DNA from 4 places in the Arthrobacter sp. Rue61a genome. Region 3 is predicted to be linked to each of the others. Evidence: riboswitches for the same ligand, from Rfam matches in the RefSeq annotation. Region 3 holds a riboswitch; each other region holds the start of a gene.
The links. Region 3 has a riboswitch for thiamine pyrophosphate ahead of thiO (glycine oxidase ThiO). Riboswitches for the same ligand answer to the same signal wherever they lie in the genome.
Positions count from the first base shown of each region.

Region 1: another riboswitch for thiamine pyrophosphate. It lies ahead of thiD (bifunctional hydroxymethylpyrimidine kinase/phosphomethylpyrimidine kinase); the one in region 3 lies ahead of thiO (glycine oxidase ThiO).
Region 2: another riboswitch for thiamine pyrophosphate. It lies ahead of ARUE_RS19055 (ECF transporter S component); the one in region 3 lies ahead of thiO (glycine oxidase ThiO).
Region 4: another riboswitch for thiamine pyrophosphate. It lies ahead of thiC (phosphomethylpyrimidine synthase ThiC); the one in region 3 lies ahead of thiO (glycine oxidase ThiO).

Region 1 covers NC_018531.1:2,780,575-2,788,139, forward strand. Annotated here, with positions in the region: gene rpmA (50S ribosomal protein L27) at 1-223, opposite strand, end outside; gene rplU (50S ribosomal protein L21) at 286-594, opposite strand; gene thiD (bifunctional hydroxymethylpyrimidine kinase/phosphomethylpyrimidine kinase) at 971-2,518, opposite strand; TPP riboswitch at 2,509-2,607, opposite strand; gene ARUE_RS12635 (Rne/Rng family ribonuclease) at 2,770-5,964, opposite strand; gene ARUE_RS12640 (vitamin K epoxide reductase family protein) at 6,435-7,103, shown strand; gene ndk (nucleoside-diphosphate kinase) at 7,184-7,565, opposite strand, start outside.
Region 2 covers NC_018531.1:4,176,512-4,184,076, forward strand. Annotated here, with positions in the region: gene ARUE_RS19050 (ABC transporter ATP-binding protein) at 1-826, opposite strand, end outside; gene ARUE_RS19055 (ECF transporter S component) at 826-1,446, opposite strand; TPP riboswitch at 1,524-1,660, opposite strand; gene ARUE_RS19060 (NUDIX hydrolase) at 1,952-2,641, shown strand; gene ARUE_RS19065 (DUF4235 domain-containing protein) at 2,672-2,932, shown strand; gene mnhG (monovalent cation/H(+) antiporter subunit G) at 2,992-3,384, opposite strand; gene ARUE_RS19075 (MrpF/PhaF family protein) at 3,374-3,652, opposite strand; gene ARUE_RS19080 (Na+/H+ antiporter subunit E) at 3,649-4,215, opposite strand; gene ARUE_RS19085 (Na+/H+ antiporter subunit D) at 4,212-5,810, opposite strand; gene ARUE_RS19090 (Na(+)/H(+) antiporter subunit C) at 5,807-6,307, opposite strand; gene ARUE_RS19095 (Na+/H+ antiporter subunit A) at 6,304-7,565, opposite strand, start outside.
Region 3 covers NC_018531.1:3,219,170-3,226,734, forward strand. Annotated here, with positions in the region: gene moeB (molybdopterin-synthase adenylyltransferase MoeB) at 1-438, opposite strand, end outside; gene ARUE_RS14570 (TetR/AcrR family transcriptional regulator) at 445-1,179, shown strand; gene ARUE_RS14575 (DUF3107 domain-containing protein) at 1,230-1,454, shown strand; gene ARUE_RS14580 (hypothetical protein) at 1,492-1,794, shown strand; gene ARUE_RS14585 (4a-hydroxytetrahydrobiopterin dehydratase) at 1,859-2,212, opposite strand; gene ARUE_RS14590 (thiazole synthase) at 2,243-3,058, opposite strand; gene thiS (sulfur carrier protein ThiS) at 3,062-3,298, opposite strand; gene thiO (glycine oxidase ThiO) at 3,295-4,563, opposite strand; TPP riboswitch at 4,556-4,674, opposite strand; gene thiE (thiamine phosphate synthase) at 4,702-5,373, shown strand; gene ARUE_RS14610 (ferritin-like fold-containing protein) at 5,404-6,072, opposite strand; gene ARUE_RS14615 (TM2 domain-containing protein) at 6,231-7,178, shown strand; gene ARUE_RS14620 (RNB domain-containing ribonuclease) at 7,293-7,565, shown strand, end outside.
Region 4 covers NC_018531.1:2,866,153-2,873,717, forward strand. Annotated here, with positions in the region: gene ARUE_RS13045 (RNA-binding protein) at 1-54, opposite strand, end outside; gene rpsP (30S ribosomal protein S16) at 56-475, opposite strand; gene ARUE_RS13055 (hypothetical protein) at 712-1,149, opposite strand; gene ARUE_RS13060 (VOC family protein) at 1,312-2,184, opposite strand; gene ARUE_RS13065 (amidohydrolase family protein) at 2,264-3,346, opposite strand; TPP riboswitch at 3,430-3,537, shown strand; gene thiC (phosphomethylpyrimidine synthase ThiC) at 3,533-5,401, shown strand; gene ARUE_RS13075 (alpha/beta fold hydrolase) at 5,384-6,106, opposite strand; gene ffh (signal recognition particle protein) at 6,211-7,565, opposite strand, start outside.

The sequences.
Region 1 (7,565 bases), 440 kb from region 3:
GGCCGCGGCGAGTACCAAACTCAACCGCACCGGCCTGAAGAGCGAACAGGGTGTCGTCGCCACCGCGACCTACGCCTGCACCGGGGTGGAAGTGGGTTCCACGCTGGCGAACGATGATTTCGCCGGCGGAAACTACCTGACCACCGAAGCGCTTGACGCCCAGGTACTGTGCGTTGGAGTCACGACCGTTGCGAGTGGAACTCGCGCCTTTTTTGTGTGCCATGTGAAATGCCTGCCTCTAAATTTCTGGGGAAACTGAAAAACCTGAACAGCGGGTAACGGAAGTTACGCGATGCTGGTGATCTTGATCTTGGTCAGTTCCTGACGGTGACCCTGACGCTTCCGGTAGCCGGTCTTGTTCTTGAACTTCTGGATGACGATCTTCGGACCACGGAGGTCCTCGAGGATCTCAGCCGTGACCTTGACGTTGGCCAGTTCCGCAGCTGCGGAGGTGACCTTCTCGCCGTCAACCAGGAGCAATGCGGGCAGCTCAAGCGTGCTACCGGCTCCACCGGGGACGCGGTTCAGCGTTACGTAGTCTCCAACGGAAACTTTTTCTTGGCGGCCGCCTGCGCGGACAATCGCGTACACCACTTGGGTACTCACTTCTCTCGACGTTTATTACAAAATTTGCGTGCGGAACCTTCAACCGGAATCAGGCCTGGTTCGCGCTGTGCCTCAACGCCGTGGACTTCTGATCGAAGTCCGCGAGTCATCCCATGAACAATTCCAAGGGGCATAACCCAAGTGTTGGCGTAAGCACCGAAGATCAAGATTACGCTAGTTTGACCTTCAGCTGCAAATGAGGCCGGGTCCGGAGGCTACCTCGTGACTTGCGTCACGAGTTGTAACGGACTCTCCCGGCACCGTGCCCATACAGCCTACAGGTTTTCGGCGAGATTAACCCGATTCAGGCAGCGACGCGCTGACGTGTCTCCGCAGTTGCCCGCAAATGCACCGTGGTAGCGGGCTAGCCGCGGCCGATGGAAGGCTGCGCAAACAACCGCGGAGCATCAAAAAACGCCGTCTCATAACGGCAGGACTGGATGAAAGCGTCCATCATGGCGGCCCGCTCCATCTCCGAACCCGCAATGGCCGCAGCATCCGTGAAATTGATCGCTTTCCGGGTTGCGGCAGCGAAGTCCTCGTCGGCGTAGGTCTTCAGCCACTCGGCATAGGCGTGATCTGCGGGGGCTCCGGCGTCTACATACGATGCATGAAGCTGCCGACCCACCTCCGCGTACAACCAGTAACAGGGCAGGATCGCCGCGAGCACCACCGCGTAGCTGCCGGAAGCCGACGTTGCCAGTAGATGATCCACATAGGACTTGGTGACCGGGCCGGTGGCCGTGGAGGCCTCCCTGGTGCTCAGCCAGTTCCTGTGCAGCTCCGATTCAACTTCCAGGCACTGCTGTGATGCCTTGGCCCAGAACAACTGCTCTTCCTCCGTGGGGGCCAGGGCCCCCGCACGCGCCAACACCCTGGAGTACCCATTGAGGTAGATCGCATCTTGGGCGAGGTAGTAGTTGAAGTCACGTTCCGGGAGTTCGCCCGATTGAAGTCCTTGAATGAACGGAAGCCCGTAAATGGATTCGAGCTCTGGACCGGCTTCCTTCCACAAGGTCGCAGCGAAGGCGCCCGGCTTGGATGCCTGCTGGAGGTGGTGGAAGTGATGCACGGGCCCGTTCCCCTGCCCCACCTCGAGGGCCTCAGAGGTTGTCAAAGCCCCCAGTAACCAAGACTTCGCTTCCTGCAGTGAAACTTCCCAGTCACCCGTGCGTGCCTGGACTGTAGCCAAGGCGGACGACAAGGAGCACCCGGTTCCGTGGCTGTTCCGCGTTTCGACCCGGGGACCTGTTATCTCGATCACGTCCCGTGACAGCATCCCACTGGTGTTCACCAGTGCATCAGGACATACCGGACCCGGCAGGTGGCCACCCTTGACCAGGACCGTGTTTCCGTACTCCGCTGCCAGCCGTTTGCCTTGGTCCAGCGCCGATTCCCATTCTGTTGCCTCCGGCTCCCCCAGCAACATGGCAAGTTCCGGAAGGTTCGGGGTGATCAGGTCGGCCAGAGGCAGCAGCGAACGCAAAGCCTTCTCCGCTGACTCGCGCAGGAGCCGGTCGCCACTGGTGGCCACCATCACCGGGTCCAGGACCACGACGGCGGGACGCACCTCTTCGATCCAGCCGCGGACCTCGTCTATGACGGTCGCATCGCCGAGCATTCCGATCTTGACGGCATCAATGGTGATGTCGCTGCTGATGGCGTCCAGTTGCTGTCGGAGGAACTGCGCGGGAGGAACATGGACGGCGATGACCCCCATGGTGTTTTGTGCGGTGAGAGCCGTGATGGCAGCCATTCCGTAACCGCCGAGTGCTGCGATGCTCTTCAGGTCCGCCTGAATTCCCGCGCCGCCGGAAGGGTCCGAGCCGGCAATACTCAGTACGCGTGGGGTTGCCCGGCCCGGGTTGGGAGCGTCGAGTGGGTACACAGCTGAATATGGTGATGCAGTCATGAGGACATCCCTTCGCCGGTGCTAACCGGACAGGTTCAACGGGTCTGGATCTCAGCCTGGCCCAACGCCCGGCACCCCGTGTCAGTCCCCAAGCCTAGCCGGGAAGCGACGTGGCGCGGGAACCGGACCACGTCGCGACCGGGATGTGACCACGGATGCATGGAATGCGTGGCCTGCGCGGACAAGAAAGGCCCTGCACAGCCCGCCGTTGGCAGATTGTGCAGGGCCCTCTCAGCTGGTGCTGTCCGGATTTAGAGCTCGGAGGCAGGAACTCCAACTCCGAGGATGATGGGCTCGTCGGTTGATGCCTTCTCGGCTTGTTCCGCGGGCACCTTGGCCTCATGGGCCGAGCCTCGGGGGGCCGAGGCCGTCACCTCATGGTGCTCGACGCTGGTTTCATTGGCCGCGCCTTGGGCCCGGCTGGCACTCCGGTTGCGGCGGCCACGACGACTACTCGAAGCCTGAACAGCCTCGGGAGCTTTTTCGGCACGGGCCGGCACATCAGCCTTCGGGGCATCAGCAGGCTCCGGCACGACCACCGGCGCGGCTTCTTCCGTAGGTGCCGGAGCAGCGCCGAGGTGCGAGAACGCCTCGGCCAGGAGGTCCAGGCTCATGGCAGGCTTGGCGGCCTGCGGTTCCTCGTGGTGCTCAACGAACGGCAGTGCTACTTCTTCGCCGCCGAAACGCAGGACCGGAGTAGACCTTGCTTCCTGGACTGCTGCTTCCCTTTTTTCTGCTTCGCGGGCAGTTGCTCCGGCCTCGCCGCTGGCGGCGGTACCGGATGCGGGGCTGGCGGCCGGCTCGTGGCCCGCCGCCCTTGCCTGCTCCTCTGCGCGGTGAACTTCGTCGTCGTGCAGGTGGGCGGCGTGCGCTGCAGCGGCAATCGTCGCCAGGGCAGCCCGGGTTGCCTCAGCCTTGGCTTGCCGGGCGGGATCCTGTGCTTCGACCGGAGCCGAAGGTGCGGCCGGGGCGGACGTCGTCGTATGGACCTGCGCGGGGGCTTCGGCGATGGCCTGTCCCCCACCCTTGCCGCGGCGGCGCTTGCGTTCCGTCCGCGCTGCAGGCTGCTGTGCCTCGGCGTGCGGGCGGTGGTGCTCGGCGGCAACCACGTTGGCGCGGCGGTGTTCAACGGGCTCGTCGTGGGTGACAACGCCCCTGCCGGCGCAATGCTCGCACTGCTCACCGAAGACCTCAAGGAGGCCGGTACCCATACGCTTGCGTGTCATCTGGACCAAGCCCAGCGACGTCACTTCGGCCACCTGGTGCTTGGTACGGTCGCGGCCAAGGCACTCGACCATGCGTCGCAGGACGAGATCGCGGTTGGATTCCAGGACCATGTCGATGAAGTCGATGACGATAATGCCGCCGATGTCGCGCAGACGGAGCTGGCGAACCACTTCCTCAGCCGCTTCAAGGTTGTTCTTGGTCACCGTTTCTTCGAGGTTTCCGCCGCTGCCGGTGAACTTACCGGTGTTGACGTCCACCACGGTCATGGCCTCGGTGCGGTCGATGACCAACGAACCACCGGACGGCAGGAAGACCTTACGCTCCAGCGCCTTGTGGATCTGCTCGTCGATGCGCCAGGCAGCGAAAATGTCCTGGTCCTTGGTCCACTTTTCAAGGCGGCCCACCAGATCAGGGGCAACGTACGTGACGTAGGCCTCGATGGTGTCCCAGGCGTCGTCACCGGAGACGATCAGCTTGGAGAAGTCCTCATTGAAGACGTCACGGACCACCTTGATGGTGAGGTCGGGTTCGCCGTAAAGCAGTTCAGGGGCCAGGACCTTGGTGGACGAGGCCTGTCCTTCGATGCCTTCCCACTGGGCGCGCAGACGGTTGATGTCGTGCGTCAGCTCTTCCTCCGACGCCCCCTCAGCGGCTGTGCGGACAATGACACCGGCGTTTTCCGGCAAGCGGTCCTTCAGGATGCGCTTGAGGCGGTTGCGTTCGACGTCGGGAAGCTTGCGGGAGATGCCGGTCATGGAACCACCGGGTACGTAGACCAAGTAGCGGCCCGGCAAGGAGATCTGGCTGGTGAGCCGGGCCCCCTTGTGCCCCACGGGGTCTTTGGTCACCTGGACCAGGACGGAGTCGCCGGACTTCAGGGCGTTCTCGATCCGGCGTGGCTGGCCTTCAAGATTGACTGCGTCCCAGTTGACTTCACCGGCGTACAGGACCGCGTTGCGGCCACGTCCGATGTCCACGAAGGCAGCTTCCATGGAAGGCAGAACATTCTGGACCTTGCCCAGGTAAACGTTGCCGATCAGGGAATCCTGCTGGGTCTTGGAGACGAAGTGCTCAGCCAGAACACCGTCTTCCAGGACGCCGATCTGAATTCTGTCGTCGCGCTGGCGGACGATCATCTGGCGGTCCACCGACTCGCGGCGGGCAAGGAACTCGGCCTCGGTGATGACCTGGCGGCGGCGTCCGGTTTCGCGGGATTCGCGGCGACGCTGCTTTTTGGCCTCAAGCCTGGTGGAACCTTTGACGCCGGTAACGCGGTTGGACGGGGCTGTTTCCGTGATGGGGCGCGGTGCGCGGACACGGGTGACGGTGTTGGGCGGATCATCGTCCGAGCCGCCGGTCAGTTCAAGATCCTGGTCTCCGCGGCGGCGGCGACGCCGGCGACGCGACGTGACGCCTTCTTCAAGGGCTTCGGCTGCCGGAGCTTCTTCGTCTTCGGACTCGGTGCCGTCCTCGGCCTCGTTCTCATCGCGTTCTGTTCCGCGGCGTCCACGACGGCCACGGCTCCTGCGACGACGACGGCTACCGGCGTCCTCCAGCTCGCCCTCAGCGGCGGCTTCGCTTTCTTCTTCTTCGGGCTCCTCGGCCTTCTCCTCCACCGGTGCAACGCGGGGAACAGTGGTGAGGTCCGGGGCCTGGAAGATCATGGAAGTGATGGAAACCGGCTCCATGAACAGCGAGGTGGACGCAGCAGGAGCGGCGTCTTGGGCAGCTGCCTCTTCGGACGCTGCCTCTTCGGATGCGGACTCCTCGGATGCTACATCGGCGGCAGGTGCCTCCGGCTGGGAGCCCTTTTCCGGCGTCGTGCTTTCCTCTACGGCTTCCGCAGCTGCGGGCGCCTCGACTGCCTCAGCCTTGGGCTTGGTAGTACGACGACGGCGGACCGGCTTTTCGGGGGCAGGCTCAGCAATCGCTTCGGGCGCGGCTTCCGCGGCGGCTTCGGGCGCGGCAGTGGTGTCGTCCCCCAAACCGGGCAAAGGCTCTGCAGGCTCTGCCTTCTTGCGGGAACGGGTGCGGCGCACCGGCGCCTTGGTGGCCTCAGGGGCCGCTTCCGGCGCGGGCGTGTCAGCCGCAGGCGCCTCTACGTCAGCAGCAACCTTCGGCGCTGCCTTGCGCCGGGTCCTAGTGGCTTTCTTGGGCGCTTCCGCAGTTTCCGCGGGAGCTGCCTCGTCATTAACGGCTACAACCTGGTCATTATCCATATGTGGCAACACTCCTGCCCCAGCGACGCCGCCACATCCGGCGCCCAGTGGAGCAAATATTGTCAAAACCCGCAGGCGTTGACAGAAGTCGGCAGTATGCCTTCCGGTTCGCACCATCATTGGGGTGCGGCAGCCCTGGAAGGCCGGCGGCTCTATTCTGAAACCCGTTGTTCTGCTGCCACAACCAGGTGCCGTCCATTGTCATGGCGGGCCTACCGAGGATCACGTGATCCGGGCATGCCCAGCTCATACTGGCGGTCTTGGGAACAAAGTCACCGGACCGAAATTCGAATGTGGATCGACTTCCGGCCATGTTCATTCTCTCACACCCCCGCACATTCGCAGGGAAGGCCGCTGTGTCGTGGAGCTCGCGCGCAAGCTGGGGCCGGCGCCCAGCCTTCGGAGTTACAATCCTCCCAAGAGCCCTTCCCGGCTTGCCGGGCCGATCGTTGAAAAGGACCACATCCGCGATGCCAAGCACCGCCAGGGAAAACCTGGCCAAACAAGCCGCAAGCCCTATGGAGGACGTGTCCACGCAGCCGGACTCCCTCCCCAGTACGGTGCGTGACAAGCCTTTCGCGTGGTTGCTGCTGATCACTGGAGTGGTTGGCTGGTTGGCGTCCGGCGCCCTCGTTCTGGAGAAACTTGAGGTGCTCAAGGACCCCAATCATGTGACAGTGTGCGATGTAAATCCGTTTATCTCGTGCGGCGAAGTGATGCAGACACCGCAAAGTTCCGTGTTCGGGTTCCCCAACATGTTCATCGGCATCGTTGCCTTCGCGGTCATCATCACTACAGCCATGGGTATCCTCGCGGGAGCCAAGTATTCACGGGGTTACTGGCTGGGCCTCCAAACCGGTGTGACCCTCGGCTTTGCCTTCGTTGTATGGCTGTGGTCGCAGGCCCTCTACGTCATCCACGTGCTGTGCCCGTTCTGCATGGTGGTGTGGGCGGCCATGATCCCGTTGTTTGTCTGGGTGACCATCCGCAACATCACCAGCGGGGTCATCAAATCGCCACCCGCACTGGTCAAGCTTCTGTCCGGGTCGGGCTGGATCATCGTGGCGCTGCTGTACGTGGCCGTGATCACCACGATCTTCTTCTCCTTCATGCACCTCTTCGTGCCGTCGACAGCGTAGAACCACCACTCGCGAGATAACAGTTAAGGCCAATGTTCACGAAGAACATTGGCCTTAATTGTTATCTCGGTGGGGTTTGCTTAGCCCTCGAACCAGATCTTGATTTCACGTTCGGCAGAGTCGACGGAATCCGAGCCGTGCACGAGGTTCTGCTGCACTGCCAAGCCCCAGTCGCGGCCGAAGTCGCCGCGGATGGTGCCCGGTGCCGCCGTCGTCGGATCCGTGGTTCCGGCCAGCGAGCGGAAGCCTTCGATCACGCGGTGGCCTTCGAAGACGGCCGCAATGACCGGCCCGCTGAGCATGAACTCAACCAGAGGCTCGTAGAACGGCTTGCCCACGTGTTCCTCGTAGTGCTGCTCCAGCAGCTCGCGGGTGGCGTTGACCTTCTTCAGCTCAGCCAGGGTGTAGCCCTTGGCTTCGATCCGGGCGAGGATGCTCCCACCCAGGTTGCGGGCTACGCCG
Region 2 (7,565 bases), 960 kb from region 3:
CGGGCACCCAGACGCCTGCCGACATGAGCATAGTGCGGGCCTCGGAAAGGACCTGGTCCGGAGGGCCGTCCAAGAGGACGCCGCCCGTGACCCGCCCGGCCCCTGCGGCCGTGCTGGACCCTGCGGCCGACCCCGGCTGCAGGACCACAATCCTGTCCACCAGGTCTTTCCAGACGGACACACGGTGTTCCACCACAACCAGCGTGGCGCCGGTCTTGTCCAGGCATCGCCCAACAGCATCACGGACCTCGAGCACCCCTGCAGGATCCAGGTTGGCCGTTGGTTCGTCCAGCAGGATCAGCCCGGGCCGCATTGCCAAAATTCCTGCAAGCGCAAGGCGCTGCTTCTGGCCGCCGGAGAGCGCCGCCGTCGGGTGATCCAACGCCAGGCCGCCACCCGCAACGGTACGCAACCCGACGTCGTCGAGCGCTTCATGGACGCGGGACCAAATCTCGTCACGGGGCACGGCAAGGTTCTCCGCGCCGAAAGCAACGTCGTCGCCAACCCTCGACAGAACCACCTGTGTCTCGGGGTCCTGTTGCATCAATCCGGCGCGTCCCCGCTGCTCGCGGGGCGCACCGCCGTCGATCAGCAGGGAGCCGGTCTCATCCGAGTCGTCTTCCTCATCCCCCAACACTCCGGCGAGGGCATGCAGGAGCGTGGACTTGCCGGCACCCGAAGGTCCCAGCAGCAGTACGCGCTCCCCCGGTTCGATCCGAAGGTCCAGGCCCTGAATAGCAGCTTGGGCCCGGCCGGCATGCCGCCAACCCCAGCCCTCGGCTGAGATGGCGGCAGGCCTCACCGTGCCGCTTTGCGTGGCGGACATCAGCTGAAGACGGGCTCCGAAGCGGCCTTGCGCGAGGCGAAGGAGCTCAGCACGCCGGTCTTGGCCAGGCCGCGCGTGGCCGCCCAGGAGAGTGCGCCCGCGATAATTGCGCCGGAAATTGTGGTGAAGGTGATGTAGGCCAGCTTGTCGACGGCCTCATAGGCGATGTTCCAACCCCATGGCAGGAAGGAGTCGTTCAGGCCGCAGAAGAGGCCCGCGCCGGCGCCCGCAAGGAGCGCGGTGGGCAGGTTGAACTTCTTGTACCTGAAGGCGGCGAAGATGAGCTCGGCGCCCAGGCCCTGCAAAACGCCGGATATCAGCACCGTGGTGCCGTACTGCGAGCCCATGATGAGCTCACCGGTGGCGGCGACGGCTTCGCAGAACAGCGCAGCACCGGGCTTGCGGATAATGAGCATTCCCAGGACCGCGGGAATCATCCAGCCACCGGCAATCAAGCCTGTGAGCGGCGGATACGTCGCGTTCATGGGGATGGATACCAGTGCCGCGCCCTGGGACCATGCCCAGAAGATCACGCCGCCGGCGATGGCGATAAGAGCCGCCACAACGATGTCTACAACGCGCCAGTTATAACTGGCCTTCTTCACGTTTACCGTGGTCATTTTCTGCCTCCTGAGGTTACAGGAGGGGAAAGTGCTCCCCGGATCCCGGGTCCGGCTCGCGCCGTCCGCATCCGGACACTCTGAGAAGCTCGACTCCCTTGCGCCGGTACTAACCGGATCAGGTTCGAGGGTCTGCGGCTGTCCGCACTCTCAGCGCCCTCGCGTCTCCTGCATCTCTGCAGAGTCCGACGGCGGCGCTCCCCTGTCGTTATCAAATCTGCCCTGATGGGCTGGTTCAGTTTACACCTGAGTCCGTGGCGGGCGCTGCGGTCCAGTCACAATCGCCTTCCCGTCCTTGAGGTGCCCGTTGCCACGCGCGTTGCGAGGCCCGCTCTACACCCCTCCCCCACGCCATTCCCTGCACACCAGGCCTAACAACGAGACGGAGGGCGTTGCGAGGCCCGCTCTACACCCCTCCCCCACGCCATTCCCTGCACACCAGGCCCCACAACAGGACCTGAGAGAATGAATCAGCAGACTTCACCGCGGCAAAGGGGCACATTTCATGACGGACATCTCCGGCTCGGGACTTACAGACACCAACGCCGTGGCGGAACCCCGCCTGGCAGCGAGCGTCATCCTGCTCCGCGACGCCTCGGACGGCCTCGAAGCCTTCGTCCAACACAGGGTGAGCACCATGGACTTTGCCGCCGGAATGGTGGTCTTCCCTGGCGGACGCGTCGATGCCGCCGATCAGAGCGGGTGGGACTACCCGGCGGAGCTGCTTCAACGCCACGCAGCCGACTGGAACCAGAGCTCCCTGAGCGCGGATCCGGGAGCAGCAGCGAAGAACGCCGGGACGGTACTCGCTGCCGCCATCCGCGAGGTTCAGGAGGAGGCCGGACTCACCATCGATGCCTCCGACCTCCGCCCGTGGGCCAACTGGATCACCCCCACGGACATGCCCAAACGCTTCGACACGTTCTTCTACGTTGCCAAGCCCTCTCCGGGAGCCACGCCCCAGCATCAAACTACGGAAGCCTGGCAATCACTGTGGATGCCGGTGGCGGACATTCTTGAAGCGGAAGCCGCAGGCACGTTGAAACTGATGCCGCCCACCTATTACCTGCTCAAAGAAATCGCCGGACTCGGAACCGTGGACGCTGTCTGGTCGGCCGAACACCCAGTCGTTCCAGTACTTGCGCCGGTTGGTTCATTGGCGGCGTTCCTCAAGGAACGGGAAAGCCGCCGCTAACGGTGTGGCCTTTAGAGCTAGGCTGGGGGCATGAACCTCTTCTTCAAGCTGATCGGTGCCGGAGTAAGCCTCGGAGCAGGATTCGTAGGCACCAAACTCGTCAATAAAGGGTGGGAAAAGGCCACTGGCAGCAAACCGCCCATGGGCAACGACGATATGGAAACCAGTCTGCGTTCGGCGCTGACATTCGCACTGATTTCGGCTTTTGTGAGCACGCTCATCCAGGTCCTGGCAAGCCGGGGCACGCAGCGCGCCATCGCGCGCTTCGCGAAGACCCACGACATCGTCTAGGCACCCGAACCACGACGCCGGGTCACCTGCAGGTGACCCGGCGTTCGTTGTGGCTGCTGCTAGCGGTCGCTCCCCGGTTCCTGACCGGCGGCCGCCCTTTGGACTACGGCTTCCAACTCATCCTTGGTGAGCTTTTCGCGGTGTCCGTGCTTGGTGCGGTACGCCGAGCGGCCCACCATGTGGGCAGAGACGGGCGCCGTGAGGAGCTGGAAAATCCAGGCCACCACCAAGACAGGCCACACCCACCAGGTGCGCATCTGGAGTCCGATTGCGGCAAGCATGAGAAACAACCCCAGGACCTGCGGTTTGGTGGCTGCGTGCATGCGGCTCATGAGGTCCGGGAAGCGGAGCAAGCCGATGGCCGCGCCCAGTGACATCAGGGCACCCACCACCAGGAATACGGCGGTGACAACATCAATCACAGCGTCAAGGCCGGTGGCATCAGGACTCATTGCTTTGCTCCCTGCGTTCGGCCACGAACCTTGCAACTGTCACAGAGCCGATGAAACCGATCACTGCGAGCGCTACCAGCAGCATCAGGTTGTTCAGATGCTTGTTCAACGCCATATCGATCGCCAGGGCAGCGCCCAGGATTGCCAGCAAAACGTCTGATGCCAGAACGCGATCCAGGAGGGACGGGCCGATGGCGATGCGGATAATTGCCCCAGCGGCGGCCAAGCTGAGGATCACGGCTGTAGCTATGAGAACCGCTTCTTTCATAGCGCTGCTCCTTCCATCCCGGGACGCTGTTCGGCTTTGAGGGCCTCGACTTCTTCGCGTGTACCCATGATCCGGATCAGTCCTGCTTCGATGTCTTGGGTTTCCTGACGAATCTTGTCGATGTCCGCCTCTTCGTAAATGTTGAGCGCGTGCAGATAAAGCGTGGACGTGGAGCGGTCCACCTCCACCACCAGGGATCCGGGGATCAGCGAGATAACGTGCCCGGTGGCCGTCACCATGAGGTCGGAATGGCTCCGCAAAGGAACGGCGACGACGGCGCTGCGAACCTTGGGTCCCTTGGCTACAGCCAGGTACAGCACCAGGAAGCTCGCTGCCACCACTTTGGCGAGGAACAGGAGGGCGAAAGGAATGGCGCGCAGGATGTTGAACCTGCCGCTGAGCTCCACCGGGGGGAGGTAGAAGAACTTGGCCACCAGCACGGCGATCAGTGCGCCGAACAGGAGGTTGCCCGGGCTGAAGTCCCGCCACAGCGCACCCCACACGATCACCAACCAGATGAGCAACGGCAGTTCAGTGCGGAACGAGATCGGTTTGCGGCTCATTTCGCATCACCCGTCTTTACTTCATCTGTGTGCGTTTCATCCGTCTGCGCAAGCGGCGGCACCACAACGGAATCTCCCAACACGGAGTGAATATAGGCGGAGCGGTCCAACATGATTCCAGCGGAGCCGTCAGCAACCTTGAACAACGGACCTGCGAAGACCGTCAATGCCACGCCGAACACCACCAGCCCAGCTGTTGACCCCACCATGGTCCGTGGGAGCACTCCGACGTTCCCGGGGGTTTTCAGCACGGGGTCCGGGTACTCGGCGTCCTCAGGCTTCCTCCAGAACGCCCTGTTCCACACGCGGGCGATCGCCAGCAGGGTCAGCAGGCTGGTCACCACGCCACCTACCACCAGCACGATGGCCAGCGGCGTTCCCAGTTCAACACCGGCCTGCAACAGCCCCAGCTTTCCAAGGAAGCCGGAGAACGGTGGGATGCCTGCCAGATTCATCGCAGGAACAAAGAACAGCAAGGCCAGCAGCGGTGAGAGCTTCGCCAAGCCACCCAAGCGGTCCATGGATGAGCTGCCGCCACGCCGCTCAATAAGACCCGTGACCAGGAACAAACTGGTCTGCACTGTGATGTGGTGGGCAACGTAGAAGACCGCAGCCCCGAGTCCGGCCACGGAGCTCATCGCCAGGCCAAACACCATGTAGCCGATATGGCTCACCAAGGTAAAGGACAGGAGACGTTTGATGTCACTCTGGGCCAAGGCGCCCAGAATTCCGACAATCATGGTCAGTAGCGCCACCACCATCAGTGGAACGTTGAGGGTGTCCCCGGGGAACAGGAGCGTTTCCGTGCGGACCATCGCGTAGACGCCCACTTTTGTCAGCAAGCCTGCGAACACGGCGGTGACCGGGGCGGGAGCAGTTGGATAGGAGTCCGGGAGCCAGAAGGACAGGGGGAAGACTGCTGCCTTGATCCCGAAGGCCACCAACAACATCACGTGCAGGAGGTTTTGCGTGCCTTGGTCCAGTTCGGCCAGCTTGATGGCCAAATCCGCCATGGTGATGGTTCCGGTGGCTCCGTAGATCATGGCGATGGCGATGAGGAACAGAACGGACGACACCACGGAGACCACAACGTACGTCACGCCCGCGCGGATACGTGGCCCTGTCCCGCCCAACGTCATGAGCACGTAACTTGCGGTCAGCAGGATCTCGAAGCCGACGTAAAGGTTGAAAAGGTCACCGGTGAGAAAGGCATTGGACACGCCCGCGACGAGAATCAGGTACGTGGGGTGGAAGATCGAAACCGGCGCTTCCTGGTCGCCGTCGGCCATGCCCTGCCCCGTAGCGTAGATCAACACCGCGAGGCTCACCACGGTGGAGACCACCAGCATGAGCGAGGAGAACTGGTCCACTACCAGGACCACACCCCACGGGGGCAGCCATCCGCCCAACGTGACCGATGTGGTGCCGCCGTCCCACACCGAGATCAGGAGGAGGCATTCGAGCAGGAGGGTTGCGCTGAGGATGCCAATGCTCACCGCACGCTGGGCGCTGTGGTGGCGGATCAGCAGGAACGCCAGGGCAGCACCCAGAATTGGTAGGAGGACAGCTAGCGGCGACAGGTTCGCGAGATTCACGCGCTGCCTCCTTCCTGGGTTGTTGCCGTGTTGGGGGTCTCTGTGGCATCCGGCTTTTCGCGATCCGCCGGGCTTGCGGGGGTGATCGCGAACTCCGAGGTTTCCAGCGGAACAATGGCGTCGTCCTCGGCGTCGAAGCTCGGAGTCTTGGCCACGCGCACGTCTTCGAGGTCATCCTGGATCTCGTCCTGACGAGCCAGAACCCATGTGCGGTAAATGATGCCCAACATGAAAGCCGTCACGGCGAAGGAAATGACGATCGACGTGAGGATCAGCGCCTGGGGCAAAGGATCGTTGTAGGTGTCCGGGTTCGTTTCCTTGTTGAACAGCGGTGCAAGGCCGGCGTACCCTCCCGTGCTCAGGATCAGGATGTTGGTGGCGTTGGCCAACAGCATCAAACCCAACAGCACGCGGGTGAGGCTGCGTTCCAGGATCAAGTAGATGCCGCAGGCGTACAGCACGCCCATGACGATCAGCAAGGTCAGGTTGATGCTCATGCGTTACCCTTCCCGAGCGCGGCGGATTCAGCGGCTTCGTGGGCAAGCTCAGGATGCTCGGCAGCGTCTTCCTCTGCAAGGGGCATGCTTTTGCCTTCAAAGTGTTCGTCGATTTCGGCGCCGAGGCTGCGGAGGACGTCCAGCGCCAACCCCACAACCACGATGTACACGCCGATATCGAAAATCGTTGACGTGACGAACTTGACGTCACCGAAGACGGGCAGCCAGAACTCGATGATCGCGCTCTGGAATACCTGGCCGCCAAGGAGCAGTGGGACCACACCCGAGGCTGCCGCCGTCGCAAGTCCCGTCCCCAGAAGCGTGCCGGCGCTGATGGTCGCTGCCTCACTCAACTCGAAACGCCCACCGGCCAGATAGCGGATGGTGAGGGCGAGGCCTGCGGTGAGGCCGCCTGCGAAGCCGCCGCCCGGCAGGTTATGTCCGGCGAGGAGGAGGTAGATGGAGAAGATGATCATCGAGTGGAAGATCAGCCTGGTCACCACTTCGAAGATGATCGAGCGTCGTTCCGGCGCCAGCGTGCGTCCTGCAACCAGCCACGCGTCGCGGGTAACGTCAGTGAACTTCCTGGCGACGGCCAGCGTGGCACCGTCGCGTGAATCGCGGTCGACGCCGGTGCGGCGCCCCACGCTGCCTGCCGGCACGGCCTCCGAGGTCTTGATCCTGTCGCCGCGGCTACGGACGAAGATCAGGCTGGCAACACCCGTGGCGGCAATGGCCAACACGGAAATCTCACCAAAGGTGTCCCACGCCCGGATGTCGACGAGGGTCACGTTGACCACGTTCAGTCCGCCGCCGCCTTCATAAGCCAGGCGCGGGAATTCAAGGGAGATGGGAGTGGCTACACGGGCGCCCATGGCGTAGATGGCCACGAAAATCATGGTGATGCCGAACGCTGCCCCGATGATCACGCGGATCACCCGGAGCCTGCCGCCGGTCCTGTCCCTCAGCTCGGCAGGCAGGCTGCGCATGGCCAGCACGAACGCCACCAGCACAATGGTTTCCACCAGCATCTGAGTCAGGGCGAGGTCCGGCGCGCCCTGCAAGGCAAACATCAGCGCGATGCCGTAGCCCGTGACGGAGACCATGAGAACGGCGAGGAAGCGCTTGTTGGCGCGGACTGCTGCCAGCGCACCCACCACGATTCCCGCCCCGGCCACCAACTGCAGTGGGGAGTTCGGGTCGATGAAATAGATGCCGCCCGGCAAGGGCTTGTTGGCCACAATCAAGGCGGTGGCCG
Region 3 (7,565 bases):
GATGAGGTCATATTTCGCAAACAACTCCAGCGCGTTGGACGCGTCGAGCCGGATGTCATGCAGGACAACGTCCACCAAGGGGTTGAGCTCGGCGATCGCGCTTCGGGCCGATTCGATCTTGGGCGAACCCACGTCCCGTACGCCATGGATGACCTGGCGCTGCAGGTTGCTGAGGTCCACCACGTCGTCATCCACAATGCCGAGCGTTCCCACGCCGGCGGCGGCCAGGTACAACAAAGCAGGCGAACCAAGTCCTCCGGCACCTATGACGAGGACTTTGGCATTTTTAAGCCTGCGTTGGCCCAGGGCGCCGATTTCGGGAATGATGAGATGCCGGGAGTACCGCTCCACCTCGGCCGGCGTGAGTTCGGCGGCCGGTTCAACGAGGGGTGGAAGGACAGCGGGCGCAGCGGAGTGGGCAGCAACTATTGAGGCCATACCTCAATGTATGCCTGCAGATGCCGCCCGGTCATATTACCCACCGGTAGAGTAGTCATAACTGCAAAGGAAAGGCGGCAGACTGTGGCTGACGGCACACGGGCAAGCGATGGGGCACCAGCCAAGCAGGAACGGGCAGGTTCTACGCGTTCACCAAGGTTGCCGCGGGATGAGCGCCGCGCACAGTTGCTGAACGCGGCATTGGAAGTTTTCGTCTCCAACGGCTTCCATGGGGCAGCCATGGACGAAATCGCAGAAGCAGCGCACGTGAGCAAACCAGTGCTGTACCAGCACTTCCCGTCCAAGCGCGAGCTCTATATGGCCCTCTTGGACAGCCACCTGGCTACCCTGACGCAGCTGATGCTCAATGCCTTGAACTCCACCACGGACAACAAGGAACGCGTCAAGGCCGTCATGCGCGCCTATTACAGGTTCATCGCGGACGACGACCAAGCCCATCGCCTGGTCTTCGAGTCGGACCTGATTAATGATCCCGACGTCAGCTCGCGTTTGGAGACTTTCAACAAGACGTTTGCGGACGCCGTGGCCCACGTCATAGCCGAAGACACCAAACTGCCCCCTCTTGAAGCGCAGCTTCTCGGGCGTGGTTTGGCCGGAATGGCGCAGGTCAGCGCGCGGTATTGGCTTGAAACGGACGGAAACCTGGACCTCGATGTGGCCAGCGATCTGATCTATCGTTTAGCTTGGCGCGGAATCAGTCGATTCCCCAAAGAGTCCTAGGCTACAAATAGAGGACTGACTTAACACTTGATTGGCTTGGAGGCCTTGCTGTGGAAGTAAAGATCGGCATTCAGAACGTTGGCCGTGAGATCGTGCTCGAATCCGCCTTGGATGCTGACGCCGTTGCCAAAATTGTGGCCGAGGCCGTCACCAAGGGCTCCGAACTCCGTCTTACTGACGAAAAAGGCCGCCAGATCATCGTTCCCGGCAACGTCCTGGGCTATGTGGAGATCGGCGCCGAGGAAGTTCGCCGCGTAGGTTTCGGCGCCCTCTAAGGTTTCCCACGTCTCGTCCGTCCGCTAAGGAGTTTTCATGCTTTCTCTCGTCGTGGTGGTTCTGGCCACCATTGCCACCGGTTTCATTGTGTGGGCCAACGACAAGCGGCACGGCAAGTACGGGATCGCGTTGCCGGCCGGCGTCTCAGCAGCTGTGGGCACCCTGAGCTGGATCGCCTTCATCAGCGCAGGTTTGGGCTACCAGCCGGGCGCAACCTGGATTCCGTGGGTCCTGCCTATTGTGCTCGGCACTGCTGCGGCGGTTGCCGTGGTGCTCTTCCTCGGCCGGACCCGGACCCAACACGACACTGCGGCGCTCACCAAGGCGCTGCGGCTTTAGAGCCTTAAGCAGTAGTGACCGTCACCTACGGGGTGACGGTCACTACTGTTTTAAGCCACTGTCACTACTGATTTAACCCACTTTGCGACGCCGGATAGCGCTCAGGCTGTGCGGTGGCACCCAAGACCGCTGCTGCTTCGCTCACCGCGGCGGCCGCGGCAATGTCACGTTTGGTCACCTGCGCACCGGCATCGTGGGACACATAGCGAAGGAAGACCCTGTTGTAGCGCCATTCCAGATCCGGATGATGATGTTGTTCCTCGGCGAGCTGTCCGATAGCCGCAATGAGCGCAAGCGCGTCCGCCGCCGTCGAAGTTTTGTAGACGGTCACCAGGCCCTCCTGATACTTCCAGTCCGGAAGGTCTCCGAGGGCAGCATTGATGGCTGCCTCAGCCAGTTGCTCATCCTTGGCTGCCATGACTGCCCCTTCTATTTCGGAGAACCCAGGTCAGAGGAACTCTGCCCGGCCCTCCATCGCCGAGGATGCGAGCGCATGCTCCCGCCGAGGAATCCGCCCTGCCTGCTTGGCCAGCCTACCGGCGATCACAGCGTGTTTGAAGGCTTCCCCCATCTGTACCGGGTTCTGAGCCCGGGTTACAGCAGTGGCCAGCAGGACGGCGTCGCAGCCCAACTCCATGGCCAACGCGGCATCGGAGGCGGTTCCGATTCCCGCGTCGAGGACCACGGGTACGGAGGCCCGGGACACGATGAGTTCAATGTTGTGCGGGTTCAGGATGCCGAGGCCTGTTCCAATGGGTGATCCCAGGGGCATGACAGCGGTGGCACCCAGGTTTTCGAGCCTGAGCGCGAGCACGGGATCGTCATTTGTGTAGGCGAAAACCTTGAAGCCACGGTTCACCAGTTGTTCCGTTGCATCCACCAGTTCCACGGCGTCGGGCAGGAGCGTGTGTTCGTCGGCGATGACTTCCAGCTTCACCCAATCGGTCTCCAGGGCTTCCCGTGCCAGTTCAGCAGTCATCACGGCGTCCTTGGCAGTAAAGCAGCCCGCAGTGTTGGGAAGGACCCGGATGTTGTGGTTCACCAGGAGCTGGAACAGCGATCCCGTTTCGGCTGGGGAATAGCGGCGCATGGCCACGGTGGTGAGCTCGGTCCCCGACGCCAGGAGCGCTGATCCCAGGCCATCGAGGCTCGGCGCGCCTCCGGTACCCATGATGAGCCGGGAACCGAATTCGACACCGTCGATCACCAGCGCGTCAGTGGAATGAACGTCAGTGGTGCGAACGTCAATGTTTGCTGTTGTCATGGTTCAGCCTCCTTGGACTGCTGTTACGAGTTCGAGTTCGTCTCCGTCGGCCAGCGCCGTCACGGCCCATTGGCTGCGGGGCACCACCTCGGAGTTACGTGCGACCGCGACTCCCAGCTTGCCGCCGTCGGCCGCTTGTCCGCGAGGGTCCAAGGCGCGGCCGGTGATCGCTGTGACCAGGGTGCTGACGGATGCGTCATCGGAGACTGCGTGATCGGTTCCGTTGAGTTTGATGTTCATGCTGTTTCCTTGGTGGGAGCGTGTGCTGCTGGTGTAAGAACTTGGGGAACTGAAGCGTTGCCCGCGAAGCGATCAGGCAGGAACGGAGTCCATCGAGGGTCCGTTGTGCCGCTGATGAGTTCGCCCACGATTCTGGCGGCCACGGGAGTCAGGAGCACACCGTGGCGGAAGAAACCTGTGGCGATCACCAAGCCGTCAGTGTCACCGTGGGGACCGCTGACCCGTCCGAGCAGGGGGGCGTTGTCCGGGGTTCCAGGGCGGGCGCGGGCGGTTGCTTCAAGGAGTTCCAATTCCGCAACTGCGGGGACCAGGGCTTGGGCATCCCTCAGCAGCTGGTAGACGCCGCCGGCAGAGACCGCGTTGGAAGACGCTGACAATCCGTCTTCGCGTTGCGTCGCCCCAATCACCACGGTTCCGTCATCGCGGGGAACTATGTAGACGGGAACGCCTCGAACCATCCCCCGAACAGTGGACGTGACCAAGGGCCGGAGGTTGTCGGGGACGCGAAGCCGGAGGATGTCGCCATAGACCGGCCTCACCGGAAGGTTCAGTCCCTCAGGGAGCCCCGACAGTTGGGATGCCCCCAGCCCGTTGGCCACCACAGTCTCCGCGGCGCGGACCACGACTCCGGATTCGAGTTCCACTCCGGTGACCCGCCCGTCATCCCTCAGCACACCGCGTGCCGGGGAAGGAACGGCGAATCCGTCATCGGCCCCGGACACCCAGGAACCGTCGTCAGGTGAATGGTTTGCTAATCCAGCCAGGAGGCATGCGGCGAGCTTTCGCGGATCCACTTGGTGGTCGGCGGGAATATCGAAAGCGCAGGAAATCTGTGGGCTGAGGAGCGGCTCGCGTTGCCTCGCGTCCCGCAGGGCCAGAGGTTCAACTCCCAATCCAGCTGCGAGCTGTACGGACCTCAGGTCTGCGAGCGCCCTGCGGTCGGCTGCGTCGGCACCCACGGCGAGGGTCGGCGTCGTGCGGTATCCGCTGCCCTCTCCACCCACGTGCAGTCCGTCCACGAAGGAAGGCCACAGCCGCGAAGATTCGACCATCAATTCCAGGAGGTCTCCCTCCTGATAATGCAGTTCGCTGACGGGTGCAAGCATTCCGGCGGCGGCGAACGTTGCACCCGAGGCCGGGACGGGATCGATCAGCGCCACTGAACGGCCAAGTCGCCGGGCTTCATGAGCGATGCCAAGGCCTATGATGCCGCCGCCAATGACGGCCACGTCTGTCTGGATGGGGGTATGGCGGGGACCTGCCATTCGTTTCCTTCCCTACGCCGGTACTAGCCGGATCAGGTCAAGCGGTCGGCGCTGAAGCCCTCTCAGCCGGACAGTCATATGACGAATGTCGCGGCTCCCGCAGTACGTGCCCAGTTTAGAGGAACTACTCTGGTTTCCATGACCCAGCCTGACGCCCTCGCCTCCGCCCGCCTCTATCTGTGCACTGATGCCCGTCAACGGCAGGGCGATTTCGAAGACTTTGTGGACGCCGCATTCGCTGGAGGCGTTGACATCATCCAGCTCCGCGACAAGACTCTGGAAGCTGCCGAGGAGCTTGAATTGCTGGCCGTTTTGCGGAGCGTCGCACAACGGCACGGACGGCTTTGGGCTGTCAACGACCGGGCCGATGTTGCCAGTATTTCCGGGGCTCCTGTATTCCACATCGGTCAAAAGGACCTGCCCCTGACGGCAGCGCGAACCCTCTTGCCGAACGTGACCGGCATCGGTCTTTCCACCCACACACAGGAACAAATCGATGCGGCAGTCGCCACCTCCCAGGGCCCCCTGGGACTGGACTATTTCTGCGTGGGTCCGGTCTGGGCAACGCCTACCAAACCCGGCCGCTCGGCGGTGGGGCTGGACTTGGTCACATATGCCGCAGAAGCGGAAAAGCGTTCGGGCAATGCTGTGACACTTCCTTGGTTCGCCATTGGTGGCATCGACCTCAGCAACGTCGAACAGGTAGTGGAAGCGGGAGCCAGCCGGATCGTCGTGGTCCGTGCCATCACCGAGGCAACGGACCCGACGGCGGCAGCCAAGTCGCTGCTGCAAGCACTGGACACCGTGTAGTTTCCCGCCGAATTCAAGCGGTCTTAGCCGCTACGCGGTCAGGCCAAGGCCTGTCATCCGGCGCCCGTGTTTATCGGCGAGTTCCGTCGTTAAGCTCCTGACCGCTGCACGCGCATCCCCGCCGCCTTTCAGCAATGGTCCCAGCAGGGGGTGTTCCATGCCGACGCGCTGCGCCTGCGTCAAAGCCTCCCCCACCAAGCGGCGACCCCACAATGCAAGGCGCGAGGCCAGGCGCGGGTCGTCAGCCAAGGCCCGCCTGATCAGGACGCGAAGGACTTCCGTGGCCTGGTCAGGGGAAGCGACGCGTTCAACGAAATGCCGCGTTGTTGGGTCGAGGAACATCGATACGGCCCTGTAGAAGTCCGATGACACCGTATCGATGACGTACGCCTTCATGACAGATTCGAACCAGTCCCCCGGTTTGGTGCGCTCATGGAAATGATCGAAGGAGCGCTGGAACGGCAGCATGGCTTGTTCCGGATCGACGCCCATCTCCGACAACCGGTCATTGAGGAGCGCAAAGTTGCCGTAGGCGCCCACGGCGATCTTCGCGAACACAGACCTGTCATGGAGGGTGGGGGCATAGCGCGAATCCAGGGAGAGGCGCCCGAAAGCGGATAGCTCGCCATATGCCATGGCTCCAAGCAACTCCGCGGAGAGTTGCCCGGCAGAGGCTGCAGCGTCCGGGGAGATGCCCATGGATCAAGACTATCCCTGGTGGGCCATCCGGCTCCCGGGGATTCCGTTCCTGCTTCGAGCTCCATTCCTACTAGGCTGACTTGAAGTGAGTTGACTGCCCTCTTGCCCTGCATAGCGCATGTCCTCCTCCTCGCACCCACTTCACTGAAGGATTTTCAATGAGTCACCCCAGTTACCCACCCGCGCCTCAAAACGACGCCAAGTCAGGAGTTCCGCAGGTGCCTGCCGCACCCTACGCTTACGGCGGCCAGTTCCAGGGTGGGGCACAGCCGGGCTACCAGCCCGGACCGGATTCAGGCCCCTACGGAACCCCGGTGGGAGCTCCGGCGAAGTCCTTCATGACCACATGGATCCTGGCCCTGCTCCTGGGTAGCTTCGGTGTGGACCGCTTCTATCTGGGCAAGATCGGTACCGGAATCGCGAAGCTGCTCACAGCCGGAGGCTTCGGTATCTGGTCCATCGTTGACCTCATCATCACGCTGACGGGAAACGCCCGGGACAAGCAGGGCCGTCCGCTTGCGGGTTACCCGGAGAACAAGAAGAAGGCATGGATCATCACCATTGTCGTCTGGTTCGCGGGCCTGATTGTCGGAATCGTGTCCACGGTGTTGTCGTTGACCTTTGTTGCTGCTGCAGTCCAGGGTGCAGGCACCGATGCCCCGGTCCTGCCGTCGGCCTCCCAGGAGGCACCGGCACCGTCGTCGGGCACTGCCTCTGATGACGGTTCCTTAACCGTCACCATGTCCGAGGGCAACACCGTGAAGGTCAGCCTCCTGAACTCCGGTTACACCACCGAAATTCCCGGGATGTCCTACATGAAACCGACCAAGGGAGGCTTCCTCCTCTTGGAGGTTTCCTGGGAGGCCACAGCTGGAAGCAGTTACGCCTCACCCTCGAACTTCGAGGCCTTCGACGCGGACGGCGCCAAGGGCGAGGAGATCTACGTGGAGGAAGGTCTGGGAGGACTGCCTTCCGGGGATGTTGCCGCCGGAGAGATGCAGCGGGGAGTCATTGCCTTCGACATCAAGAACGGCCCCACCACAGTGGTCATCAGCGATGACTTCGGCGACAAGGCAGCTACTTTCACCCTGACGCCGGCAAACTAAACAGCCGGCCCGGTCCATACCGCCGCACGGAAAGCCCGTTGCCCCCTTGGGGTAGCGGGCTTTTTGGGTGGGACATCCAAGACTATCCGCCGGTTTCGGGCTACCCTGATTTTCGTGTCACATCATCGGATAGCGCCCAACGTCGACGACTCCTCGGACCAGCTCGCCGCGGCGCTTGCCGCTCTCAGGACAGAGCTGGAACTCCCTGGCGAATACCCGGCAGAAGCTGTGGAAGAAGCACGGCAAGCCGTCGCGGACCTTGAGTTGCCGGGTCAGGACCTGCGGCACGTACCATTCGTGACCATTGATCCGGCGACGTCCACGGACTTGGACCAGGCCCTGTTCATTGACCGTGCCGGCGACGGCTACAAGGTCCTCTACGCAATC
Region 4 (7,565 bases), 350 kb from region 3:
CTCAGGGCTGTCAACAATCCCACGGACCAAGTGCTCGAGCGCTTCTGCCAGCAACTTACTCAGCCTCGGTGGTCTCTGCTTCAGCCTCGGCCGGAGCTTCGGCTTCGTCCTTCTTGGCCTTCTTGGTGATGGCTTCCGGAATGATGACGGAACCCTTCTCCGGGGCTACGAAGGCTTCCTTCGGAGCTTTGGTCTTCAGGGTGCCTTCCTGGCCCGGCAGGCCCTTGAACTTCTGCCAGTCACCGGTGATCTTGAGGATCGCGGCGACCTGCTCGGTCGGCTGGGCGCCAACGGAAAGCCAGTACTGGGCGCGCTCGGAAGCGACCTCGATGTACGACGGCTCTTCGGTGGGGTGGTACTTGCCGATTTCTTCAATGGCACGGCCATCGCGCTTGGCGCGGGCATCCATGACGACGATGCGGTAGTACGGTGCGCGCATCTTACCGAAGCGCTTAAGGCGAATCTTTACGGCCACTTTTGTGGTCACTCCTGTTTCTGAAACGAGGTTGAACCCGACGTTCTGCACCCGTGGGGCGGGCCATACTTGACGGTTCGAAGGACAAGATACGAGCACGGAGAGAGGGGCCGCACCGATCGAGTACCTGTCTATTGTGCCAGATGCCCGGAGCAAATACGACTTAGGCCACGCGGGGCGGCGTGTTCTTCCTCACTCCCCGGGGTTGAACGTGCGGCCAAAACCGGATCGGTGGGTTACTCAGACCACACATAGAGGCCCGTGCGCTCAGCCTTCTCCACGTCCGTCGCGAGGGCAGCGAGCTGTTGGACGTACTGGCGTGACTGGGCGGCATCGAAAGGCATGTCGTCCTGCGCGGCCCAGGCAGCAGCGACGTCGTCGAGAACGTTCGCGTCGCCTTCGCTCTCATAAGTCAGCAGTTCAGCAAGGGCCCGCACCATGGCTTCGGGAACCCCCAGAAGTGCGTCACTCGTCACATCAACCAGGGCAAGCTCGTAGTCAGCTCCGGCGGCGTGGACAGCCTGTCCTGCGAGGTCGCCCAACTGTTCGACTTCGAAGTCGGTAATGCCGTCAATCCTGACGGCCGGGCCGGTCACATCCGCGCCCTTCTCCAGGGCAGCTGCCCGTTTGAGTGCTTCATCGTGGGTGGCTACAAAAATTTCGGCAAAGCCCATGGAAAGTACTCTCATTCCTTCGTGCTGACGGGGCGGCGGCACGGAATCCATATCGGCTCCGTGCCGTCACTGCCCAGCCTAATGCAGCGGGAGGGGGCCAGCGGATCAGGCGCGGGTGGCCACGGCTTAGCAGGTGGCCGCGGCTTAACAGGTGGCCGTGGCTTATTTGGCGGCGACCCGCAGCTTGTTCCGCCAAGGATCCTCAAACTGAAGCTCAGCTCCGGTGTGATGATTCTGCACACCCGCAACTTTCAGGCGATCCGCCAGCGCTGCTACGTCTTCACTGCCGGGGACTTCGATCAAGACTTCACCCAGGCCGAGCGTGTCCTTCCGGGGTCCGGCTCCGCGACTGTTCCAAACGTTCATCGCCATGTGATGGTGGTAGCCGCCGGCGGAAACGAACAGCGCCTGACCATGCCAGCCTGCAGTCCGCTCGAAGCCAAGGGTCTCAACGTAGAACTTCTGCGCAGTCTCCACGTCGCCCACCTGCAGGTGCACGTGTCCAACGCCGGCAGCGGCCTCCCGCTGCCCCGTTACGGCAGCTTCGCTCAGGTGCTGCTGGAGGAAGCGCTGCGGCGGCAAGGCCACATTGTCCATCACTACATTCTTGCCATCCCACTGCCAGAGTTCACGCGGCTTGTCGTAGTAAAGCTCGATTCCATTGCCTTCGGGGTCAGTGAAGTAGAACGCTTCGCTGACCAGGTGGTCGGCGCTGCCCGCGAACGCCCGGGGCTCATATTCAGCGGCCGTGGCGATGGTTGCGGCCAGTGAGGGCTGATCCTGGAACAGGATGGCTGTGTGGAACAGGCCAGCCTCCCCCCGCCCCGGTATCTGCAAGCCAACCGCCGGCGCAAGATGGACAACGGGCTTACCTACGCGTCCCAAATAGAGCCCGCCATCCTGCTCGGCCACGACGTCCAGCCCCAGGGCGCGCTGGTAATAGTCACTCATGACCTTCATGTCGCCGACCTTGAGCATGACGGTGCCCATGGTGAGTTCGGCGGGAAGAAGATCCTGGCTGGAGGTGGTGGTCATGTGAAGCTCCCGGTTTTGAGGATGCCGCCTTTCGGTACCCTGCTTACCTTACTAAATTACTTGAAGCTTCAATTTATTCCTAACGTACGAACTCGCCTCGCAGGACGATGTGCTTTAGTTCGAGCACTGTCTCCAGGTGGCGCCGTGGATCGGTACTGCACAGCACGACGTCGGCACTCGCCCCGTCGCTGATGCCGTCGGCTCCCAGCCATGGACGGGCACTCCACGCGGCGGCGTCCAGGACCGCCGCCGGCGGCAGGCCGGCGTCGTGCAGTTCCTTCATTTCGTCGGCAATCCTGCCGTGCTTGATCACGCTGCCGGCGTCGGTGCCTGCATAGATGGAAACACCCGCCTCGAAGGCCTCAAGCACACGCTCACGCCTCCCCTCCCAGAGACGGGTCATATGGTCCGCGTACTCCGGAAACTTCTGCCCGGCCTGGGCTGCTATATCCGGGAAAGTAGCGATGTTGACCAAGGTGGGAACGATCGGCACTGACTGTTCCACCAAGCGGGGAAGGTGTCGCGGCAGGAGACCGGTGGCGTGCTCTATGCAGTCGATATTGGCATCAAGCATGTCGTCGATGGTGTCCTCGGCGAAACAGTGAGCCGTGACCCTGGCACCTTCATCATGCGCGGCCGAAATGGCGTCCCTCACGATCCTCGCCGGGAAAGAGGCAGCGAGATCGCCAACGCCGCGATCGATCCAGTCACCCACCAGCTTTACCCAGCCGTCGCCGTCGCGGGCTTCCTTTCGGACGGTCTCCACGAGGTCGCCGGGCTCAATCTCGTGGCCCAACCCGCGGAGGTAACGTCGGCTCCGCGCGATATGCCGGCCTGACCGGATCAACCGGGGCAAGTCCGATCGCTGCTGTACCCAGCGGGTGTCTGAGGGCGATCCGCAATCGCGGATCAGCAGCGTCCCGGCGACGAGGTCTGCTTGTGCCTGGGCAAGCGTGGCCTGCTCGTCAACCGCTCCTCCAACGCCGAGTCCGATATGGCAGTGTGCGTCAACAAAACCCGGCAGGACCCAGCCATCCAATACCTTGTCCGGCGAGGCAAGGGGACGTTCAAACGTCAGTTTGCCGTCGATGGACCACAGCCCGCGGCGCTCTTCGTCCGCCGAGACGAGCACGGGTCCACTGAATTCGATGATGTTGGCCATGGCAAAAGCGTAGCTGCGGTGGCTCGCCAGAGCCTGCTGTACTCATGTGACTGGGAGCCCGCCGGGAGCTGTGGTAGCTTCGTCTACGACCACACGGGAGCCCTTGCAGGGGCTGAGATCGGACTGATGCAGTCTGCGACCGTTGAACCTGTCCGGGTAATGCCGGCGAAGGAAGTGAGTATTCCCTTGAGCACCGCAGAAACACAGCACAGCCCTGTTCAAAATCAGATCAACGCAGGCCAAAACCAGATCAACGCAAGCGAAAACGCTCCTGAGCCCGTCACGCAATCGTTGAAGTCCCACACGTTGGCGTGGCTGGAAGACCGCGACAACGGCATACGTGTCCCCGTCACGGAGATCGCTTTGGAGCCCTCCCCCAACGGGCAAGCCAATCCCCCTTTGCAGGTGTACCGAACAGCAGGCCCGGGCAGCGATCCGGTGGTGGGGTTGGAGCCGTTCCGTGCACCGTGGATCGAAGCCCGCGGAGACACGGAGGCCTATTCTGGTCGGGAACGAAACCTACTCGACGACGGCAAGTCCGCGGTTCGGCGTGGAGCAGCGTCAGCGGAGTGGAAGGGCGCGCAACCTGTGCCGCGCCGCGCCGTCGAGGGTAGGGCCGTCACGCAGATGCACTACGCGAAGCAGGGAGTTGTGACTCCTGAAATGCAGTTCGTCGCGTTGCGGGAAAACTGCGATGTTGACCTTGTCCGCAGCGAAGTTGCCGCGGGAAGAGCGATTATCCCGAACAACATCAACCACCCCGAATCCGAGCCGATGATCATTGGCAAGGCTTTCTTGGTGAAGATCAACGCCAACATCGGAAACTCTGCAGTCACCAGCTCCATCGCCGAGGAGGTGGACAAGCTGCAGTGGGCAGCCCAGTGGGGCGCTGACACAGTGATGGACCTCTCTACGGGAGATGACATCCACACGACGCGCGAATGGATCATCCGCAACTCCCCCGTTCCGATCGGAACAGTCCCTATCTACCAGGCGCTGGAAAAAGTGAACGGCGAGGCCAACAAGCTGACGTGGGAAATCTTCCGCGATACCGTGATCGAGCAATGCGAGCAGGGCGTGGACTACATGACCATCCACGCGGGCGTTCTGCTGAGGTACGTGCCGTTGACCGCCAACCGGGTCACGGGCATCGTGTCCCGCGGCGGTTCGATCATGGCCGGCTGGTGCTTGGCGCACCACCAGGAGAACTTCCTGTACACGCATTTTGACGAGTTGTGCGAAATCTTCGCCAAATACGATGTCGCGTTTTCCCTGGGTGACGGGCTCCGCCCCGGTTCCATCGCCGACGCGAACGACGCCGCGCAGTTCGCCGAGCTGGATACGCTCGCTGAGCTGACACAACGGGCGTGGGAGTTCGACGTGCAGGTCATGGTGGAAGGCCCGGGGCACATTCCCTTCCATCTGGTGCGTGAAAATGTGGAGCGCCAGCAGGAACTGTGCAAGGGTGCGCCGTTCTACACGTTGGGTCCGCTGGTTACCGATATCGCCCCCGGCTATGACCACATCACCTCGGCCATCGGCGCCACGGAAATTGCACGCTACGGCACGGCCATGCTCTGTTATGTGACCCCGAAGGAGCATCTGGGGCTTCCCAACAAGGACGACGTCAAAACGGGCGTCATCACCTACAAGATCGCGGCGCACGCTGCGGACCTCGCCAAGGGACATCCGGGGGCTCATGAACGTGATGATGCACTTTCCAAGGCGCGGTTTGAATTCCGGTGGCGCGACCAGTTCGCGTTGTCCCTCGATCCCGTGACTGCCGAGGCCTTCCATGATGAGACGTTGCCCGCCGAACCGGCGAAGACCGCCCATTTCTGCTCCATGTGCGGACCCAAGTTCTGTTCGATGCGCATCAGCCAGGACATCCGTGACGAGTATGGTTCGGCAGAATCGCAGGCGGCCATCGCTGGAATGTACAGCGGCATGCGGGAAAAGAGCGAGGAGTTCCTGGCTTCAGGTGGAAAGGTGTACCTGCCGGAGCTTCAGGTCCCGGCAAACCAGGGCGTCAGCCGCTCAGGAAGCTTGAACTGACATAGCCCGGCCGACATCCGCGATGAACGAGCGGATAGCCTGATCTCCGTCAACGGAATCCTGGGGCCGGTGTCCTCCCGCTGCTACGCGGCGGAGGGCACCGGTTTCCTGCAGATAGCCGGCGATTTCCTCATACAAGGGCTCCCAACCTCCCGTGAGGACGAGTGTGGGAACGCCCGGCACGATATGGAGCGGGGCATCCCATGGCGGTGCTTGGAGCCGGAGCCTGCGGGCTGACCGCCGGGCCTCCGGGGTGTCCAGCCCGCCGGTTTCGGCCGAGAAAGCACGCCGGTAGAACTCGCGCTGGTAGTCGGCGTCGTTGAGCTGGTTTCTTACGTCGAACAGCGGTTCCATGAGGGCCCGGTAGGAAGCAGTCGCCGGAAGCTCAGCGGTCAGAGACAAGCAGGACGGCTCTACCAGGGAGAGCGAGTGCACCAGATCGGGGCGCTCGACGGCGGCAAGCATGGCGGATATAGCGCCTTGTTCGTGGGCAACGACGTGGCCGCCGCCGGAGTCCACCAGCGCGTTGATCAGGATGGCCACGTCCGCCGCGACGTTGGACTCCAGAGGTTCGGTGACGGCATCAAAGCCGTGCCGCCGAAGGAAGAGTGCGTCATAAGCAAGGGCCATGCCATGTTGCTTCGGCCATGCGGCTGAACCGAAACTGCCCAAACCGTGGACGAAGACTACGCGCTGCTTATGCATTGGTTCAGCCTATTCCACGGCTCTGACATCCCAACTGACCGACATTTGTGGTTGCTTTGAGTGTTCAAAACAACCACTAATGTCAGCCAGTCGGGTTGCAACGTTTACTTGCCGAGGAACTTGTCGAAGCCCTTGGGAAGGTTGAGCGATGACGGGTCGAAGTCTGCTGCGCCCTGGCCGAAAGCCGCACCCGTGGGTGCCGCCGAGGCTGCGTTTGCCCGCTTGGCTTCGGCATCGCGAAGTTCCTGGGCTGCCTTGGCGGGATTGCCGGAGCGTGCTTTCTTCTTCGGGGCATTCTTGCCGCCCTTGCGTCCGCCACCGGGGCCTCCGAGGCCCGGCATTCCGGGCATTCCCGGCATGCCGCCACCCTGAGCGAGCTTCTTCATCATCTTCTGGGCCTGGGCGAACCGCTCCAGCAGGCCATTGACCTCGGACACATGCACACCGGAGCCCCTGGCGATACGGGCGCGACGTGAGCCGTTGATGATCTTCGGAGCCACACGCTCGTGGGGAGTCATGGAGCGGACGATTGCCTCGACGCGGTCGATCTCTTTTTCGTCGAAGTTCTCCAGCTGCTGACGGATGTTCTGCGCACCCGGCATCATCATGAGCATCTTTTTCATGGAGCCCATGTTGCGGATCTGCTGCATCTGGGCGAGGAAGTCGTCCAGGGTGAAGTCTTCCTGGTCAGCGAACTTCTTCGCCATCCGGGCGGCTTCGTCCTTGTCCCACGCCTTTTCCGCCTGTTCGATCAGGGTGAGGACGTCACCCATGTCCAGGATGCGGGAGGCCATGCGGTCTGGGTGGAAGAGCTCGAAATCGTCCAGGCCTTCGCCGGTGGACGCGAACATCACCGGCTTACCGGTCACGGACGCTACCGAAAGCGCGGCACCGCCGCGGGCGTCGCCGTCGAGCTTGGACAGCACGATGCCCGTGAAGTTGACGCCTTCATCAAAAGCCATCGCCGTGTTGACGGCGTCCTGGCCGATCATGGAGTCGATGACGAAGAGGACCTCGTTGGGGATGATCGCCTGACGGATGCGGCGGGCCTGGTCCATCATTTCGGCGTCGACGCCAAGGCGGCCGGCGGTGTCAACGATCACGACGTCGTGCAGCTTCTGGCGAGCTTCCTCAACACCGGCCTTGGCGACGGCTACCGGGTCACCGGCAGGGTGCTCGAGCTCGGACGTAGCACCGGGGTGCGGAGCAAACACGGGAACGCCCGCGCGCTGGCCGACAACCTGGAGCTGGGTCACTGCATTGGGGCGCTGAAGGTCACAGGCCACCAACATGGGGCTGTGGCCCTGTGCCTTGAGCCACTTGGACAGCTTGCCGGCGAGGGTGGTCTTACCGGCGCCTTGGAGGCCGGCAAGCATGATGATGGTGGGGCCGGTCTTGGCCAGGCGGATGCGGCGGGTTTCGCCACCAAGGATCTCTTTGAGTTCCTCGTTGACGATCT